Flexivirga oryzae: one gene and its partner. The protein of the gene in region 1 interacts with the protein of each later gene in a pairwise test. Links are inferred from orthologs where the notes say so. Each region holds a gene or a part of one and is shown on either strand. Other genes may lie near its edges.

The links.
Region 2: the proteins of hemL (region 1) and FHU39_RS17605 interact in binary tests that used the Escherichia coli proteins (3 or more experiments, as listed by UniProt). The link is inferred for Flexivirga oryzae from one-to-one orthologs.

Annotation. Positions count from the first base shown.
Region 1 is NZ_JACHVQ010000002.1:283,391-300,283, forward strand. Bases 12,162-15,055 are described here. They hold hemL (glutamate-1-semialdehyde 2,1-aminomutase), read right to left. Parts: upstream 14,328-15,055; coding sequence 12,996-14,327; downstream 12,162-12,995. Other genes in these bases: FHU39_RS14380 (TlpA family protein disulfide reductase), read right to left, coding at 12,162-12,273; FHU39_RS14385 (histidine phosphatase family protein), read right to left, coding at 12,270-12,929; FHU39_RS14395 (MarR family transcriptional regulator), read right to left, coding at 14,362-14,865; FHU39_RS14400 (YceI family protein), read left to right, coding at 14,997-15,055. In the rest of the region: FHU39_RS14320 (MFS transporter), read left to right, coding at 1-709; FHU39_RS14325 (inositol monophosphatase family protein), read right to left, coding at 717-1,499; FHU39_RS14330 (SDR family NAD(P)-dependent oxidoreductase), read right to left, coding at 1,685-2,428; menE (o-succinylbenzoate--CoA ligase), read left to right, coding at 2,519-3,676; FHU39_RS14340 (1,4-dihydroxy-2-naphthoate polyprenyltransferase), read left to right, coding at 3,715-4,596; FHU39_RS14345 (S1C family serine protease), read right to left, coding at 4,739-5,995; FHU39_RS14350 (EamA family transporter), read right to left, coding at 6,040-7,026; FHU39_RS14355 (LysR family transcriptional regulator), read left to right, coding at 7,044-7,949; FHU39_RS14360 (DUF4229 domain-containing protein), read right to left, coding at 7,967-8,215; c-type cytochrome biogenesis protein CcsB, read right to left, coding at 8,215-9,249; cytochrome c biogenesis protein ResB, read right to left, coding at 9,246-10,922; FHU39_RS14375 (cytochrome c biogenesis CcdA family protein), read right to left, coding at 10,923-11,666; more of FHU39_RS14380, read right to left, coding at 11,677-12,161; more of FHU39_RS14400, read left to right, coding at 15,056-15,545; hemB (porphobilinogen synthase), read right to left, coding at 15,830-16,888; FHU39_RS14410 (uroporphyrinogen-III synthase), read right to left, coding at 16,885-16,893. UniProt on the Escherichia coli protein: Aminomutase that catalyzes the transfer of the amine group on carbon 2 of glutamate 1-semialdehyde to the adjacent carbon 1 to form 5-aminolevulinate.
Region 2 is NZ_JACHVQ010000003.1:134,337-137,231, reverse strand. It holds FHU39_RS17605 (FadR/GntR family transcriptional regulator), read left to right. Parts: upstream 1-1,025; coding sequence 1,026-1,766; downstream 1,767-2,895. Other genes in the region: FHU39_RS17600 (glutamine synthetase family protein), read left to right, coding at 1,794-2,895; FHU39_RS17610 (amino acid permease), read left to right, coding at 1-980. UniProt on the Escherichia coli protein: Transcriptional activator of the glcDEFGB operon which is associated with glycolate utilization, and encodes malate synthase G and the genes needed for glycolate oxidase activity. Also negatively regulates the transcription of its own gene.

The DNA of each region.
Region 1 (16,893 bases):
CGCGAGCTTCCTGGCCGCCCTCGCCGGACTGCGCGGCCTGCACCGGCCACCCGAGGCGGCAACGGCCGATCGTGGAGTGGGCGCCGCGGTTGCCGGATTCCGTTTCGCTGCAACACAGCCCGTGGTCCGTGGTGCGTTGCTGTGCGACCTGGCGGCCACCCTGCTCGCCATGCCGTTCGCCCTCTTCCCGGCGCTCAATCACGACAACTTCGACGGCACCGCGCAGACGCTTGCGTGGCTGACGACGGCGGTCGCGGTCGGCGGTGTGACCGGGTCCGTGTGCAGCGGTGTCATCACGCATCGCGCCCATCCCGGCCTGGTGATGGTCGTCTGCTCGATGTCCTGGGGCGTCGCGTTGATCGTCGCCGGCGCATCGCACCTGCTCGTCGTCACGTTGGCCATGCTGGCGATCGCCGGCGCGGCGGACACCTGGGCGGTCACCAGCCGCACGACCCTGGTCCAGTCCGCAACACCGGACCGGTTCCGCGGCCGGCTGAGCGCGCTCGAGCAGCTCGTCGGCATCGGCGGCCCCAACCTCGGCAACTTCCGGGCCGGCGCAGTCGGCAACGTGATCGGCGCCGGGCCGGCGATGTCGCTCGGGGGTGTGACCTGCGTCGCCGCCGTCGCCGGAATCATCGCCACCGGGCGGCAGTTGCGCGGTTACCAGCTGCCCGCGAGCGCGGCCGACAACGTGTCGGCCGGCACGTGACCCGGCGCTACTCGACCGGTGCGCCGTCGAGCGCGCTCAGGACGGCCTGCGAGACACCGGCACTCCCGGCCACGATCAGCGGTGACCTGGTGGTCGTCGGGTCGTAGGGTCGGCCGTCGTCATACGTCGTCACGCCACCCGCCTCCGCGACGATCAGTGATCCGGCGGCGTGGTCCCAGGGCAGCGCGCCGTTGTAGAACAAGTAGTCGCAGGCGTTCTCGGCGAGTTTCGGGTAGTCGATGCCGCAGCTCACCCAGGTGAGCTCCATCGGTGGGAGTTCGCCGAACGACGTCCCGATGAGCGACCTGCGCGACGTGCGGCCCCGCGGGTCGGCGGTGTCGCGCTCGGTCACCTGCAGCCGGCGGTCGCCGCACCAGGTGCCGGCGCCGCGCTCGGCGACATACGCGAGTTCGTGTTCGGGCTGCCAGATCCAGCCGCGGACGACCTCGTTGCGGCGCAGCTCGGCGACCATCACCGCGTAGTCCTTCGAGCCGTGCACGAAGTTGCGGGTGCCGTCGACGGGGTCGATGGTGAACCAGTGGTCCGCATCGGCGGCGGCGTCCAGCCGGCTCCAGTCCGCGGAGACCGCTTCCTCGCCGATCATCAGGGCGTCGGGGTATGCCGCCCGCAGCGCCTTGGTGATCTCGACCTCGGCCTCCCGGTCGGCGACCGTCACCAGGTCGCCGGGCTTCTTCTCCATCACCTCGCCGTCGGCGAGCGCCCGGAACCGCGGCTCGATGACGGCCTCGGCGACTTCTTGCAGCAGGTTCAGGACCTCGTCAGTCTGCACACCGCCACTATGCCGGGTACGCCGACCGTCCGCCCACGCAGGTCCACCGGACCCCCGCCCACCCACCGATCGACAGGCTCAGCAACGTCCCAGAGGCTCAGTAATTCCTCCCCGAATCGCGCCAGAACGGGTCGGATTTCTGGGCCTGTCGACCGTTTGTGGGCCTCTCGGCAAGGAGGGTGCGGCTACGCGTCCTCGCGGACCAGCTTGTGCGCGGCGGCCTGGGCGCGCGGGCGCACGACCAGCTGGTCGATGTTCACGTGTTCCGGGCAGGTCGCGGCGAAGGCGATGCAGTCGGCGATGTCCTCCTGGGTGAGCGGGGCGCGGACCCCGGCATACACCGCGGCGGCCTTGTCGGCATCGCCCCGGAAACGCACCAGCGAGAACTCGTCGGACGCCACCAGTCCGGGGTCGATCTCGCAGACCCGCACCGGTTCCTCCACCAGCTCCAGCCGCAGCGACATCATCAGCATGCGGGCCGCAGCCTTCACCCCGCAGTAGCCCGCACCGCCTTCGTAGGCGACCAGCCCCGCGACGGATCCGACGGTGATGATCGTGCCGCGCCCCGCGATCAGCGCCGGCAGCAGTGCCTGGATGGTCGCGGCGACGCCGAGCACGTTGGTCTCGTACATCGTCCGCCACTCGTCCAGCGCGGCGTCGGCAACCGTCTCGGTGCCGATCGCGCCCCCTGCGTTGGCGACCAGGAGCTTCACCTCACCACCGGCGGCCGCCGCGAGTGCGGCGACGTCTTCGGCCCTGGTCACGTCACAGGTCACGGCGCGACCGTCGATCTCGGCCGCCAGCGCCTCGACCCGCTCGGTACGCCGCGCCGCGCACACCACCTCGAAACCCTCCGCAGCCAGCCTGCGGGCCGTCGCCCGGCCGATACCGCTGCTCGCCCCGGTCACCACTGCGATCGGCCGGCTCATCGGGTGTCTCCTTCGTCGCTGTCGGGTGTATGGCGCCCGCGGCGCCACGCCACACGATAGGACCGCGGGCGGAGTATCTACTCTGGGTGGGTGCCTGACCTGCAACCCTTCCGCGTGCGCGCCGCGGACCTGACCGGTTATCGCGATGCACTGGCGGCAGCACTGGACGGTGGGTCCGCCGTCGTTCCCTACACCGGCGATCACGCTCCCGAGCTCGACCCGACAGCACCGGTGCCGGACGGCCTCGCCCTCGTGGTGAGCACCTCCGGCTCGACCGGCACCCCGAAGCGAGCGATGCTCACCCGCGACGCCCTCGTCGCGAGCGCCGACGCCACCCACGAGCGGCTCGGTGGGCCCGGCCAGTGGCTGCTGCCGATGCCGGCGCAGCACATCGCGGGCACGCAAGTCCTGATCCGCAGCCTGCGCGCAGGGACGACCCCGGTCGCGCTCGAGAAGTTCGACGTGCGCGAATTCATCGACGCAGCAAGCAATCTCACTCACGAGCGCCGCTACACAGCACTCGTGCCGACGCAGCTGCACCGGCTGCTGGACGCCAGCGACGAGGCTCGCGCCGCAGTCGCCGGGTTCGACGGCATCCTGCTCGGCGGAGCCGCAGCAGATCCGGGGATGCTCGAGGACGCCGACCGGCTCGGCGCCACTGTGCTCACCACCTACGGCTCGAGCGAGACCGCCGGCGGCTGCGTCTACAGCGGGTCCCCCCTGGCCGGAACCACCGTCGAGATCGCCGAGGACGGACGGATCACCCTGTGCGGCAACACCATTGCGTCGGGCTACCTGGGTCGGCCGGAGCTCACCGCCACCACGTTCGCCCACCGCGAGAACGGCACCCGCACCTTCCGCACGGACGATCTGGGTGAATGGAGCGGCGGCCGCCTGCACGTGCTCGGCCGGGTCGACGACCTGATCAACACCGGTGGGGTCAAGGTGGCGCCGCGTGTCGTCGAGACCGCGGCGACACAACACCCGGACATCCTCGAGGCCGTCGCGCTCGGGGTGCCGGACGACGAGTGGGGGCAGGCGGTAGCGCTCGCCATACGAACCCGGAAGGGACTGCAGTTGCAGCAGATCCGGGAGGAACTGCGCGACCGGCTCCCGGCATACGCCCTCCCGCGACGGTTGCTGATCGTCGACGAGTTGCCGTTGCGCGGTCCGGGCAAGCCGGACCGCGCAGCGCTGGCGGCCCGCGACGGATGGCAGACTTTGGCTGCGCAACCAGTGGCCGACTGACGGCCGCCCTCTCCTCGAAAGTAGCTCGACGTACGCCCATGGCCACGCTCAACGAATGGATCGCCGGATCCCGCCCCCGCACCCTCCCGGTCGCCGTCGCACCCGTCGCGGCGGGCACGGGCGCGGCATACGCCCTCGGTGACGGCAACCCCGCCTATGCGCTGCTGGCGTTGCTCGTCTCGTTGCTGCTGCAGATCGGCGTGAACTTCGCCAACGACTACTCCGACGGCATCCGCGGCACCGACGAGGTCCGGGTGGGACCCGTCCGCCTGGTCGGCCAGGGTCTCGCCGAGCCGTCCAGCGTCAAACTCGCCGCGTTCACCTGCTTCGGCGCGGCGGCGGTGTGCGGTCTGGCGCTCGTCGCACTGTCCGGCACCTGGTGGCTGCTGGTCGCCGGAGTGCTCGCGATCATCGCCGCCTGGAAGTACACTGGCGGCGAACACCCCTACGGTTACATGGGACTCGGCGAAGTCTTCGTCTTCGTCTTCTTCGGGTTGGTCGCAACACTGGGTACGACGTACACCCAGGCGGGATCGGTCGATCTCAGCGCGGTCGCCGCATCCGTCGGCATCGGCGCCATCGCCTGCGCGATCCTGGTCGTCAACAACCTGCGTGACATCCCCGGCGACACCGAGTCCGGCAAACGCACCCTGGCGGTGCGTATCGGCGACGCGGCCACCCGGCAGCTGTTCACGGCGCTGTTCCTCGTGGCACTGGTCGCGGTCATCGTGGCCGGCATACAACGCCCGTGGGCGTTCATCGCACTGGTCGGCCTCGCACCCGCGGCCCAGTCGGCGCGCACGGTGGCCGGGGGCGCCAAGGGACGCGACCTGATCCCGCCGCTGGCCAGCACCGGTATGACGATCCTGCTGTACGGCGTGCTCTTCGGCCTCGGCCTCTTCCTGGACCACCAGCTCTGAGCGGACCGCTCACGCGGAATCGCCCACCGTCACCAGCATCACGAGTTGCGCCAAACTCGCGGTCCGCTGACGACAGTGGGCGATTCAAGGTTCGGGGAGCGCGGAAAAGGAGGAGGAAAACCGCGCACCCCGGGCTTGGGGGTCAGTTCTCGGGCGACGTTCCGAGCGTGACGGTGGCCGTGTGCGACTGACCCTGGGCGTCGACCCAGGTCACCGAGACCTTGTCTCCCGGGTACTTCGTCTCCAGCACGTCGGTCAGGGTGCTCGCCCCGGTGACGGTCTTGCCGTCGATCCCGGTGATCGTCGAACCCGAGGTGATGCCCGCGGCTGCCGCGGCACCACCCGAGGTCGTACCGACGACCGCGGCACCGGACGTCTGGGTGTCGCCGGACCCGTACCCGTAGCCGGTCGACGACTGGGTGCTGATCTCGACACCGAGGGCCGCGCGAGAGCCGATGTGGACGGTGGACGACTTGCTGCCCGCCTCGATCTGGTTGGCGATCTTCACCGCCGAGGAGATCGGTATGGCGTACCCGGTGACCGGAGACCCGGACGAAGCAGCCGTGTCGATCCCGATGACCTCACCGTCGGAGTCGACCAGCGGTCCGCCGGAGTAGCCGGGGACGATCTGCGCATCCGTCTGCAACAGGCCCTTCAGCGTCTCGGCGTCCGAGCCGCTGCCGTCGTCGGAGGCGGTGATCCGCTGGTTGGTGGCGGTGATCGAGCCGCTGGTCTTGTAGAGCGTGCCGAGGCCGCCGCCCTGGCCGACCGCGGTGACCTTCTCACCGAGGATCGCCTTGCCGGTGTCCAGCGACGCCGTCTTCAGGCCGCTGGCACCCTGCAACTGGATGACCGCGATGTCGTGCGTCTCGTCCGATCCGAGGACCTTCGCCGTGTAGGTCTCGCCGTTCGCCGCCTTGACACGGATCGAGGTGGAGCCCTCGACCACGTGGTAGTTGGTGAGCACGATCCCACCGGAGGTCAGCACGATGCCGGTGCCGGCACCTTCCCCGTTGGTCAGCACGGTGTCGACCATGACCACGCCGGGCCAGGACGAGACGGGCGTGCCGGAGACCTGGCTGCTGGAGGTCTGCGACCAGGGCCCGAAGCCGCCGCTGCCGTCGGAGCCGGACGACCCGCCCCCGCCGTAGGTGTCACCGCCGGATCCGGTGCTGCCCGAGCCGTTCGAGCCCGAGCCGTTCGAGCCGGACGACCCCGAGCTGCCCGAACCGGACCCGGACGAACCGGTCGACGGGCTGCTGCTGGGAATGGACACGGACGGCGCCGCACCGGAAACGGTGACGCGATCCGCGAACACGTGCTGCGTGGCGACGGCGCTGGCAGGGGCGACCACTGCGACGGCAAGTGCCGTGCTGACGGCTACGAGACGACCCTTCATGTCTTGGCTCCTCAAGTTCTTCGACTACGCCAAGACTCGCCCTGTCACTGATGCGTTACCGGGCAACCAGTTGTGGCCTTGCTGTGAACCGCCAACTCCGGTTGCGCCGGCGCGGGAGCCGATCCCGGTGCCCTGGAGGTGAGCAGCACACCGACGACGACCACCAGGGCGCCCACGAGTTCGACCGGCCCGGGCCGCTCACCGAGCACTGCCCAGGCGGTGCTGAGTCCCACGACCGGCACGAGCATGGAGTATGGCGCCACGGTGCTCGCCGGGTGCCGTGCCATCAGCCAGGTCCAGATACCGCTGCCCGCGACGCTGCCGAGCACGCAGGTGTAGATCAGGCCGGACCAGGCGACCCAGGCGTGCCCCGAGGTGGTGATCGAGTCGACGATCTGTCGCGGTCCCTCCACGAGCAGCGAGAGGCCGAGCATCGGCACCGGAAGCACCACGGTCATCCACAGCGTGAGGTGCAGCGGTTTGGGCGGGTTCGCCAGTCTGCTCGACAGGTTGCCGAACGCCCAGCCGAGACCGGCGCACAGGCTGAGCACGAACGGCCACCAGGTGGCCCCGCCGACACGCTGCGACCCGACGATGGCCAGCCCCGTGACCGCGACGACGACGCCGAGTGCCCGGGCCGGTGTGAGCCGCTCCCCCACGAGCACACCGAGCAGCACGGTGAACGGTGCCGAACACTGCAGCACCAGCGAGGCCAGGCCGGTCGGCAGACCCGCGTCCATCGCGCTGTAGAGGAAGGCGAACTGCAGCACGCCGAACCCGATGCCGTACCCCAGCAGGTAGCGCAGCGGCACCTGCGGGCGTGGCACGAACAGGACGGTCGGCACCGCGATCAGCGTCCAGCGCAGCGCCACGAGGAAGTATGGCGGGAACTGCTCCAGCGACGCGTGGATCGCCAGGAAGTTCACGCCCCAGAGGACGGCGACGAGCCCGGCGAGCAGGCGGTGACGGATCGGCATGGGTCGATCGTGCGCCCGAACACTCTTCAGGTCCAGCAAGAATTTGTGGATCATCTCGTTAGGATCCCTTCATGGAGTCAAGACATCTGACCCTGCTGCGCGAGCTGCGCGACCGCGGCAGCGTCGCCGCCGTCGCGGCCACGACCTGGCGCACCCCGTCCGCGGTATCGCAGCAGCTGCGCACGGCCGAACGTGATCTCGGCGTCCGTCTGGTCGAACCGGACGGTCGCGGGCTGCGGCTCACCGACGAGGGCCGTGTGCTGGCCGAGGCCGCCCTCGATGTCGAGACGGCGCTTGCGCGGGCCCAGGCTCGCCTCGACGAGTTCCGCGATCGGCTCGCCGGGGAGGTGCGGGTCGCGGCGCTGCCCAGCGCCATCGAATACCTCGCGCCACGGCTGCTGACCGGGCTGCGCGACGTGCCGATCGACGTGCGACTGGACGACGTCGACGTGGCCGAGGAGGACTTCGTCGGCCTCGCCGACGACTACGACGTCGTGATCGGGCACACCGTGCGCGCCGTGCCGCAGCGCCGGCGCGGCCTGGCGATCGAGGAAGTGGTGCGGGAGCCGCTCGACATCGTCATACCCGTCGATCACCGGTGGGCGACCCGGCGCAGCATCGCACCGGACGAGGCGATCGGCGAGCCGTGGGTGGCGACTCCGCCCGGGTATCCGTTCCGCCGGCTGCTGGAGCGCATCGAGCGCGCCGCGGGCCGGCCCGCCGAGGTGGTGCAGGAGGTGCGCGACAACCGGGTGGTGGAGGCGCTGGTCGCGGCGGGTGTCGGCATCGCATTGCTGCCGCGCTTCACCACCCGCCCGAACCCGGCGGTGCGGCTGCTGCGGTTGCGCGACGTCGACAGCGCACGGCTGGTGCTGGCGATGGCCCGGCGCGACCGGGCGGAGCGGGCGGCGGTGCGGCGCGTCATACAGGAGCTGATCGCGATCGGGGCCGGCCTGGGCGCCGGGTCCCGCGAGTAAGTGACGACAGTAGTGGGCTACTCGTCCTCGTCGAGGTCGTCGTCGTCCGCGTTGCGGAACGCCTCGACGCGCGCGCGGCGCTCGGACACCTTGCGGTCCACCTGCTCGGCGAACTGCTCACGCGCCCCGCTCAACGCGAAGAACGACACGACCAGCGAGATCAGCGCGGACAGGATGAGCAGCGCCCAGCTGCGGAAGCCGACGGCGAACAGGACGAGCAGTACGACCACGAAGATGAGCAGTCGCCAGATGGTGTAGCGGATCATCACATACCCGAGTAGGAGTGCATGCCGACGATGAAGACGTTGACGACGCAGAAGTTGAACAGGACGCAGCCGAAACCGGCCAGCGACAGGTAGGCGGCCTTCTTGCCGCTCCACCCGGCGGTCGCGCGGGCGTGCAGGTAGGCGGCGTAGACGACCCAGATGACCAGCGTCCAGACCTCCTTGGGATCCCAGCTCCAGTAGTGGCCCCAGGCCTTCTGCGCCCAGATGGCGCCGGCGATCAGGGTGAACGTCCACAGCGGGAAGGCGATGATCAGCAGCCCGTAGGTGGTGCGGTCCAGGACCTCCGAGCCGGGCACGGCGTCCATGAACGTGTACTTCGTGTCGTGGATGTCCTCGCGCCACTTCTGCACGAAGTACAGGATCGTGGTGGAGAAGGAGATGGTGAAGAACGCGACCGACAGGATCGCGACGGTGACGTGGATGGTCAGCCAGTAGTTCTTCAGCGACGGCATCAGCTCACTGGCGGCGGTGTAGAAGACCAGCGCGGCGAGCATCTCGGTCAGCAGCGTCGGACCGACCACGAAGATGCCGAGCGACCGGATGTCGCTCTTCAGGCTCCAGACCAGGAACGCGGTCATCACGAAGAACGCCCCGACGATGGCGAACTCGTACATGTTGCCCAGCGGCGGGCGCCCCACGGACGCCGCGCGGAAGACCACGCACGCGGTCAGCAGCAGCCAGCCGAGCCACGACAGGGACATACCGATGCCGGCCCACTGCCGCTTCTCCGGTGGTATGGCGCCCTCGGCCTGTGCCGTGCGCTCCAGGACGGTCGTGTGACCGCTTCCGTCGGCCGCCGCGGCCGCGCCGCTGCCCGACGCCAGCTGCGCCTCGCGCTCCTCCGCACGCGCCACCCGGCCCGGGTGACCGGCCAGGTCCAGCGCGAAGGACAGCATGGCCAGCGCCAGCACGACCGCCGAGGCGTAGAGGAAGTTGTTGGACAGGTTGGACAGTCCGACGTCGGTCGCGTGACCGCCGAAGGAGATGCTGGGCGTGGACGTGAAACTGATCATCGAGCCGGACCTGCCTGGGATGTGGGGGTTGTTCCTAGTCGTCCCTCGACGCCGTCGAGGAGGTTGTCGAGCGCGACCTGGAGACGCGGGTCCTCGCCCTTGGCGAGAGCCCCGGCCGTGATCAGACTACGCCCGTCGCCCGCGGAGCCTTCGGGGTCGTCGCCCCCGCCGGTGCTGACCTTGACGAAGATCCGGCGCCGACGCAGGGTCATCGACATGATGAGGCCGGCCAGCCCGATCAGTGCCGCGAGCAGCGCGGTGCCCTTGCCCGGGTCGTAACGGGCGGACAGGCCCGCCCAGCGCGGGATGGTCTTGCTCATCGAGATCGTGGTGCCGTCCGGCAGTTTGACGGTCTGCCCGGGCCGCACCACGGCGCTCCACGGCTTGTTCCCGTCCATGATCCGGGTCATCTTCGCAATGTTGAGCGTGTAGACCGACTGCGGCTGGCTGTCCGGGAAGAGCTGACCCTGGTAGGCGCCGAGCACCAGGGCCGGGTCGTCCAGGCCGGCGTAGGTCGAGATCGGCCCCTGGCTATTACTGAACGATGCGGTCGGCAGGAAGAACCCGTAGAAGCCCAGCTCCTTCGGCGACGCCGCCGGCACCTTGATCGCGCCGACCGACCGGTAGCCGTTGTCCTGCGGAAGGAACGGCGTCTCCTGGTGGTAGAGCACCTTCCCGGTCGGGCTCTTGACGGTGATCATCGGCGCGTAGCCGTTGCCGAGCAGGTAGACCGAGGTGCCGTCCAGCTTGACCGCGTCGTTGACCGCGAGCCGGCGGGTGGTCTTGGTCCCGTCCGGTGTCGCGCTGGTGGTCACCGTCGCGCGGAAGTCGCGCGGCTGGCCGTACTGCGGCGAACTCTTCGGGACGTTCTTCTCGAAGGTGACGTCGAGGTTGTCGACCTTCATGCTCCAGGGCTTGATCGCCTTGTCGGTGTCGACCCACGGGCCGAGGTCGAGGGTGTTGTAGCTGCCGACCGCGCTCACGAACGGTTCGCTGCCCTCGGGCACGATCACGTCGCCGCGCCAGCCCAGCAGGTGGTCGGCCGCGACCGCGAGGACGAGCACCAGCAGGCACAGGTGGAACAGCAGGTTGCCGGTCTCGCGCAACCGCCCGCCCTCTGCGGTGACCGCCTGCACGCCGTCGACCGGGTCGTCGACGCGGACGCGGTATCCCTTGCGCCGCAACGTTTCCCGCGCCGCCGTGACGACGTCCTCGGGTCGTGCGTCGATGTTGCGTTCCGCGGTGGCGGGCAACCGGGTGAGCCGTTTGGGCACCCGCGGCAACGGCGAGCGCAGCGCCTTCAGGTGTATGACGCAACGTGGCAGCACGCACCCGACGAGCGAGATCAGCAGCAGGATGTAGATGGCGGCGAACCAGGGGGCGCCATACACGTCGAACATCGACAACTTGTCCAGCCACGGCCCGATCGCTTTGTGGTCCTGCAGGTAGGTGGCGACGCGGGAGGCGTCGATGCTGCGCTGCGGGAAGATCGACCCGGGCACCGCGGCCACCGCGAGCAGCAGCAGCAGGAACAGCGCTGTGCGCATCGAGGTCAGCTGCCGCCACAGCCAGCGCAGCATGCCGACGACGCCGATCTTGGGCGCCAGCACCGGCTGCTTGCGGCCGGGCTTCGGGCGGGCCTTCTTGCCCGGCTTGGTGGTGGTTTCAGCCAATCAGATCACCGGAACAAACGTGTCGGAGCCGGTCAGCCGGATCTGGATCCAGGAGATCAGGTGCAACCACTGCCCCGACACCATGATCAGTCCCACGACCAGCATGAGGATGCCACCGACCAGTTGGATCGGCCGGTGGTGGTCACGCAGCCAGCGCGACCAGGACTCCGCGCGCGACCAGCCGGCCGCGATGAGCAGGAACGGGATGCCGAGCCCGAGGCAGTAGAACGCCGCAAGGGTCACCCCGCGCGATGCGCAGGAGTCACCGATCGGGTTGGCAAGATTGAGGATCGCGCCATACACGGGTCCGACGCAGGGGCTGGCGCTGAGGCCGAAGACCGCGCCCAGCAGCGGGGCGCCGACCAGCCCGGCGGACGGCTTCCACCGCACCGGGATGCCGCGCTGGCCGATGAAGCCGAGGTAGACCAGGGCCAGCAGGATCACGATGACACCGCTGACCCGGATCATCACGTCCTGGTGGAGGTACTTGAGGTTCAGCACCCAGCTGTATGCCGCGGCGACGCTGACCAGCACCACGGAGAAGCCGAGCACGAAGAGCAGCGCGCCGGTCACCAACCGGGTCTTGCGCCGCTCGTCGGTCAGCCCGGTGACGTAACCGAGGAAACCCGGCACCAGAGGGAGCACGCACGGCGACGCGAACGACACCACACCGGCAGCGACCGCCAGCACGACGGCGATCGGCAGGCTGCCCGTGGCAACCGTCTGCGCGGCGTTCGCGGTCATCGGAGTGCGGTCACCCCTTCGCGAGCACGTCGTCGACGAGCCCGGTGAGCGTGGCGGTGGTCGTCGGCCCGGAGACCCGGGCGGCGATGCGGTGCTGCTTGTCGAGGACGAGGGTGGACGGGGTCGCGGAGGCCTTGCCCTGCAGCGCGACCAGTGCCGCTCCCCCGTCGTCGCGCAGCGACGGGTAGGTGACACCGGCGGACTGCAGGTAGGCCGCTGCGGTCTGCGGGCCCTCCTGGCGGTCGACGCCGACCATCAGCACGCCCTTCTTCTTGAGCTTGACCCAGGCCTTCTCCAGGTCCGGGGTCTCGGACTTGCACGGCGGGCACCACGAACCCCAGACGTTCACGACGATGACCTTGCCCGGGTAGTTCCTGGTCGACCAGGCCGCGCCGTCCAGCAGCTTCCCGGACAGGACGACCGGCTTGCCGCGTTGGCCCGGCGCCAGCTGGGCGAGGGTGCCGTCACCGGCCAGGTAGTTCTTGTCGTCCCCCTGGTTGGCCTGTTTGGTGATCGAGTTGCCGTCGCTGCTGCAGGCAGCGAGGCCGAGGGTCGCCAGGCAGGTCAGCGCGAGCGCTGCCGCCATACCCCTCCTGCGCGCGGTCATTTCCGACCACTTCCCAACGCAGAGCCGGCCGCCTCGATGGCGTCGGGCAGCAGCTCCCGGGCGGGTTCGGCGTAGTCGATGCGGACGAACCGGTCGTCGTCGAACACCACGCTGGTCACGGACGCGAGCGTGCACTGCCGCCGGCGCGGGTCGTGCCACAGCCGCTTGCCCTCGAAGTGCAGGCGCGCGATCCAGACCGGCAGCTGGTGGCTGACGATGACGGCCTCGTGGCCCTCCGCCTGCGCGCGCGCATCCCGGGTCGCGGCGTCCATGCGCTCGGCGATCTCGGCATACGGCTCACCCCAGCTGGGCTTGAGCGGGTTGGTCAGCTTGCTCCAGAACCGCGGGTTGAGCAGTTGCTTGGGGTTCTTGCCGACGGTCAGGCCCTCGAAGTCGTTGCCCGCCTCGATCACCCGGTCGTCCAGCTCCACGGGCAGCTTGAGCGCCTCGGCGAGCGGTTCGACGGTCTCCTGGGCGCGCTCCAGCGGCGAGGAGACCAGGTGGGTGATGTCGCGGTCGGCGAGGTATGCCGCCGTCAGCTTGGCCATCTGCCGGCCGAGCTCGGACAGGTGGAAGCCCGGCATCCGGCCGTAGAGGACACCACCGGGGTTGTCCACCTCCCCGTGCCGGACCAGGTGCACGACGGTCTCAGTCACCGGTCACCGCCGGTCGGCTCACGGAAATCACGCTGGGAGTGTCGCATCGGTTTCTGTGTCGCCCTCTCAGGAGCCGGCCGCGGCCGCCGCGGCTGCCGGGAGCGCGGCCAGGACGTGCTCGACCGCGGCGTCGTCGTGGGACGCGCTGACGAACCACGCCTCGTACGAGCTCGGCGGCAGGTGCACACCCTGATCCAGCATCGAATGGAAGAACCGGCCGAACGCGGCGGTGTCCTGCGCCTTGGCGTCCTCGTAGTTGCGGACGGCGCCCTCGCGGAAGAAGACCGAGAACATCGAGCCGGCCCACTGGACGGTGTGCGGCACCCCGTGCGCGGTGAGGGCCGCGGAGGCGCCGTCGGCGATCGCGTGCGCGACGACGCCGATGCGGTCGTAGACCTCGGCGGTGCAGCCGCGCAGCGTCGCCAGCCCGGCCGCGGTCGCGACCGGGTTCCCGGACAGGGTGCCCGCCTGGTAGACGGGCCCGTCCGGCGCGAGGTTGGCCAGCAGGTCGGCCCGGCCGCCGAAGGCCGCGGCGGGGAAGCCACCGCCCATGACCTTGCCGAAGGTGAACAGGTCGGGGGCGCCGCCCTCGGGCTCCCCCTCCAGGCCGTACCAGCCGGCGGCGGAGCAGCGGAAGCCGGTCATCACCTCGTCGGAGATCAGCAGCGCACCGTGCTCCTTGGTGATCCGGCGCAGGGCGCTGGTGAAACCGGGTGCGGGCGGGACGACACCCATGTTGCCCGGGGACGCCTCGGTGATCACGCAGGCGATCTCGTCGCCGTGCTCGGCGAACGCGGCCTCGACGGCTGCGACGTCGTTGTAGGGCAGCACGATCGTCTCGTGCGCGGCCGAGGCGGGGACGCCGGCGGAGTCCGGCAGCGCGAAGGTGGCCACCCCGGAACCGGCCGCGGCCAGCAGCGGGTCGACGTGGCCGTGGTAGCAGCCGGCGAACTTCACCACGGTGCTGCGGCCGGTCGCGCCACGCGCCAGCCGCAGGGCGGACATCGTCGCCTCGGTGCCGCTGTTGACCAGCCGCACCTGCTCCAGCGGCGCGACGCGGGAGACGATCTCCTCGGCGAGGGCCACTTCGTTCTCGCTCGGCGTGCCGAAGCTGAAGCCCTGGGTCGCGGCCTGCTGCACGGCGGCCAGCACGTCGGGGTGGGCGTGGCCGAGGATCATCGGACCCCAGGAGCAGATCAGGTCGACGTAGCGGTTGCCATCGACGTCGGTCAGCCACGGACCCTTCGCGGAGGCGATGAAGCGGGGTGTGCCGCCGACCGCGCGGAAGGCGCGGACCGGCGAGTTGACGCCACCCGGGGTGACCGCCCGGGCGCGCTGCAGCAGCGCCGCCGACGCCTCGTCGTGAACAGTCGGGTGCTCGGTGGGCGTGCTCGTCATACCGCCATTGTCTCAGGCGGCCGAGCGCGATCTCCTACGGGTTGTAGTGGACTCCGAGGAGGTGGTCGCGGACGCTGCTCATGGCCTCGCCGAGCGAGGCGAACAGCTGCGGGTCCATCTGCCGGATCAGGTGGTTCTGGACGCTCGCGACGTGCACGCGGGCGGCGTCCTGGACGGCGGCCCAGCCCTCGTCGGTCAGCTTGAGTTCGATCCCCCGGCCGTCGTCGACCGCCTTGCGCCGCTCGACCCAGCCGCGCCGTTCCAGCCGGGTGGCCGAGTGGGTGACGCGGCTGCGCGACTGGACGGTGAGGTCGGCGAGTCGGCTCATCCGCATCACGTGGCCGGGCGCCTCGGACAGCATCGACAGCAGTTCGTACTCCGCGAGGGACATCCCGGCCCGCTGCAGCTCCGCGTCGAGCACGAACTCCAGCAGCCGGCTGCCGCGCAGGTAGGCGCGCCAGGCCGCCTGCTCGTCATCGGTCAGCCACGACGCGTCGGTCTGCGGCGTCGCGGCTTCGGGTACGGCGGGCTCGGGCACGGTCACAGCATAGGTGGCCGGATTTCTTCGCGCACCGAGGGAATAATTGAAATATCAATCATTGTTGGACATGATGGCTACCGACACGGCGGCCACGCCATACCACCAGATCGTCCTCCCGAAGGAGCGCAATGAGCACCACGACCACCACCCTCGATGGCCTGAGCACCGGCACCTGGAACATCGACCCCGCACACAGCGCCCTGGGCTTCCAGGTGCGCCACATGATGGTGAGCAAGGTCCGCGGCAAGTTCGACGAGTTCACCGCGACCCTCACCGTCGGCGAGTCCCTCGAGGACTCCAGCGTGGCGGCCGAGGTCACGATGGCCTCGATCAACACCGGTGTCGCCGACCGCGACAACCACCTGCGCACCAACGACTTCTTCGAGGTCGAGACCTACCCCACCATGACCTTCAGGTCCACCAAGCTCACCCCGACCGAGCTGACCGGTGACCTGACGATCAAGAATGTCACCAAGCCCGTCACCTTCGACGTGGAGCTCGGCGGCATCGGCCCCGACCCGTACGGCAACACCCGCGCCGGGTTCGAGGCCACCCTCGAGATCAACCGCAAGGAGTTCGGCGTCGACATCGAGATGCCGCTGCAGGGTGGCGGCGTCGTCGTCGGCGACAAGGTCAAGATCACCCTCGACCTGGAGTTCGTGAAGGCGCAGGCCTGAGCGAGTCCGGCTGCTGCGCGGCCACGGCCCGCAGCGGTGACGAGTCACCCGCTGCGGCGTCGCCCGTGGCGTCCAACGACGCTGCGGCAGTTGCCCGTAGCCTCCGACTACCGCTGAGGCGCTCCAGCCCTTAGCCTCTATCCGCGAGCGGAACCTGACAGACCCCCGAGTGTCAGGTTCCGCTCGTCTTTGCCGACAGGCCCACAAACACACTGACAGGCCCACTAGATCGAGCGGAGATCGCTCGATCTAGTGGGCCTGTCGATCGTTTGTGAGCCTGTCGGTCAGACGCCGTGCAGGCGCTGGGCGACCTCGGTGGCGTAGTAGGTCAGCACGGCCTGGGCGCCGGCCCGCTTGATCGAGGTCAGCATCTCCAGCACCATCGCGTCGCGATCGATCCACCCGTTGGCGGCGGCCGCCTCGATCATCGCCATCTCGCCGCTGATCTGATAGGCCACGACCGGCACATCGCTCATCTCACGGACGTCGCGCACGATGTCCAGGTAGGGCAGCGCCGGTTTGACCATGACCAGGTCGGCGCCCTCGTCCAGATCGAGCTGCACCTCACGCAACGCCTCGGTGCGGTTGGCGCTGTCCTGCTGGTAGGTGCGCCGGTCGCCCTGCAGGGTGGACTCCACTGCCTCACGGAACGGCCCGTATGCCGCGGAGGCGTATTTCGCGGCATACGCGAGGATCCCGACATCGGTGTGACTGGCGTCGTCCAGGGCCCGGCGGATCACCGCGACCTGACCGTCCATCATCCCGGACGGGCCGACCAGATGCGCGCCCGCTTCCGCCTGGGCGACGCCCATGTCGGCATACCGCTCGAGCGTCGCGTCGTTGTCGACCCGACCCTGCGCGTCGAGCACACCGCAGTGCCCGTGCGAGGTGAACTCGTCCAGGCACAGGTCCGACATCAGCACCGTGTCGTCGCCGAGTTCGTCCCGCAGGCGGGATAGCGCGACGTTCAGGATGCCGTCGGGATCGGTTCCGCCGGAACCGATCTCGTCGCGCTTCTCCGGCACGCCGAAGATCATCAGCCCGCCGACGCCGGCGTCGACCGCCTCGCGGGCCGCCTTCACCAGCGAGTCGAGCGTGTGCTGCTGGACACCCGGCATGGACTGCAGCGCGATCGGGTCCTGCGCGCCCTCCTTGACGAACATCGGCAGGATCAGATCGGCCGGGTGCAGCCGGGTCTCGGCGACCAGCCGGCGCATCGCCGGGGTGGTCCGCAGGCGGCGGGGACGGGGGGAACCCGCGGGCAGTGCCCACGGGTTCCCGATCGCCGCGCGGTGCCGGGCGGCCGCCCTGGTCTGCGCGGTGTCGCCGCTGCTGTCGATCATCGAGA
Region 2 (2,895 bases), on another replicon or contig:
TGGTCAGCCTGTTGTCGATGGTGTCCGCCTGGTGGCACGTCGTCGGCGCGCTCTTCATCGTCGCCGTGCTGTGGATCCTGCCCGACCACCACCAGTCGGTCGGCTGGACCCTGACCGAGACCCACAACGCCACCGGCTGGAGCTTCGGGCCCTACGTCTTCCTGATGGGTCTGCTGATGGCGCAGTACACCTACACCGGGTATGACGCCTCCGCCCACGTCGCCGAGGAGACCAAGGGCGCAGCGACCGCCGCCCCGCGCGGCATCGTGATGAGCGTCGTGATCTCGGTGATCGGCGGCTTCCTGCTGCTCTTCTCGATCACCGCCGCGATCCAGAACGGCTCGTCGGCCGGCCTGGACAAGCTGGCGGGCAGCGACACCGGCCTGCCGCCCGCACAGGTCTTCCTGGACGCGCTGAACAACCCGTTCATGGCGAAGTTCCTGCTCTTCATCGTCTGTATCGCGCAGTTCTTCTGCGGCATGGCGTCGGTGACCGCGAACTCCCGTATGACCTATGCGTTCTCGCGTGACGACGCGTTGCCCGGCTCGAAGCTGTGGGCGAAGGTCAACCCGCGCACCGGCACACCGACCAACTCGATCTGGTTCTGCATCGTGCTGTCGATCATCCTGACCTCGCCGGCGCTGTTCAGCACCACGGCATACCTCGCCGTCACGTCGATCGCGGTCATCGGCCTCTACATCGCGTATGTCGTGCCGGTCTTCTCTGCGCCGCCGGCAACCCGACTTCACCCCCGGCCCGTGGAACCTCGGCAGGTGGAGCCCGCTGATCGGCTGGGTGGCCGTGGTGTGGGTGGTGTTCATCTGCATCCTGTTCATCCTGCCGCCGGCGTCGCCGATCACCGTCGACAACTTCAACTACGCGCCGATCGCCGTGATCGTGGTCGCTGCGTTCGCGATCATCACCTGGTTCGCCGGGGGCCGAACCCACTTCATGCTCAAGACCATCGAGCCGGAGGATGATGTGGAGAAGGAGCCGGAACCGGCGTCGTGACGAGGGGACCCGAGATGAATGACACGACCGCGGGTGAGCGGCTGGACCGGGTGGTGCTGCGACCGATCCACGCGCACCACGCCTTCGAGGCGTGCGTCGAGCAGCTGGCGATCGCCATCCGGCTGGGCATCTATCCTCCCGGCAGCATGCTGCCGCCGGAGCGCGACCTCGCCGAGCTGCTCGCGGTGTCCCGTGCCACCCTGCGCGAGGCGATCACCGCACTGCGGTCGGCCGGTGTCGTGCAGACCCGTCGTGGCCGCGGCGGTGGCACGGAAGTGCTCAACGTCATGCCGGTGCAGCGCAACCGGCCGGCCATCGCCGGCCGACAGGAGGACCTGCGGGATGCGTTGGAGTTCCGGGCGATCGTCGAGCCCGGAGCGGCCGGCCTGGCAGCGGCCAGAAGCAGCCGCGACGAGCTCACCGGCGACGACCGTGCCGCGCTGGAGGCGGCGCTCGAGACCGTCGAGCATGCGCCGGACGAGGCGATCCACCGCCGGGCCGACAGCATCCTGCACCTGACCATCGCACGGCTGTCCGGCTCGCCACGGCTGATCACCGCGGTGACCGACGCCCAGGATGACCTGCACACGATGCTGCAGGCGATCCCGGTCCTGCCGCGCAACATCAAACACTCCGCAAGCCAGCACCGGGCGATCGTCACGGCGATCCTCGCCGGCAACGAGTCACGGGCCAATCGCGTGATGCACCAACACTGTTCGGACACCGCGGCTCTGCTGCGCGGCCTGCTCGGCTGACCACTCGCCGCCACCAGAAAGGACATCATGGCCTTACGCAACGAACGTCACCTGACGCAGGAGCAACTGCGTCAGCTCATCGAGGCGGGTGAGATCGACACCGTCGTCACCGCTTTCACCGACATGCAGGGACGCTTGCAGGGCAAGCGGTTCCACGCGAAGCACTTCCTCGACCACGTCGCGACCGACGGCACCGAGGGCTGCGACTACCTGCTGGCCGTCGACGTCGACATGAACACCGTCGACGGTTACGCCACCAGCGGGTGGGACAAGGGCTATGGCGACATGGAGTTCGTCATCGACTGGGACACCGCCCGACGGGTGGCGCACCAGCCGGGCACCGCCATGGTGCAGTGCGATCTGATGTGGCCGGACCACCGCACGGTCGCGGCATCGCCGCGCGGCATACTCCGCCAGCAGCTGGACCGGCTCGCCGAGCACGGCTGGAAGGCATACGCCGGAACGGAATTGGAGTTCATCGTCTTCGAGAACTCCTACGAGGACGCTCTCAACCGCGACTACCACCGGCTGACCCCCTCGAACCAGTACAACGTCGACTACTCGCTGCTCGGGACCGCCCGCATCGAGCCGCTGCTGCGCGAACTGCGCAACAGTCTCTACGACTCCGGGCTCAACGTGGAGTCGGCCAAGGGCGAGTGCAACTTCGGGCAGCACGAGATCGGCTTCCTGTACGACGAGGCGCTGGTCACCGCGGACAACCACGCCTTCTACAAGAGCGCGGCCAAGGAGATCGCCGCCCAGCACGGCAAGTCGCTGACCTTCATGGCGAAGTATGACGAGCGCGAGGGCTCGTCGTGCCACATCCACCTGTCGCTGCGCGGCGCGGACGGGTCGCTGGTCTTCACCGATCCCGACCGTTCGGACGCGGACGGCCGCAGTGTCCTGTACGAGAAGTTCGTGGCGGGCGTGCTCGCCACGACGGCCGAGTTCACCCTGCTCTATGCCCCGAACATCAACTCCTACAAACGGTTTGCCGACGGGTCGTTCGCGCCGACGACGGTCGGCTGGGGCCAGGACAACCGGACGTGCGCGGTGCGGCTGGTCGGTCACGGTGCCGCCGCCCGGATGGAGCTGCGGGTGCCGGGCGCGGATGTGAACCCCTACCTCG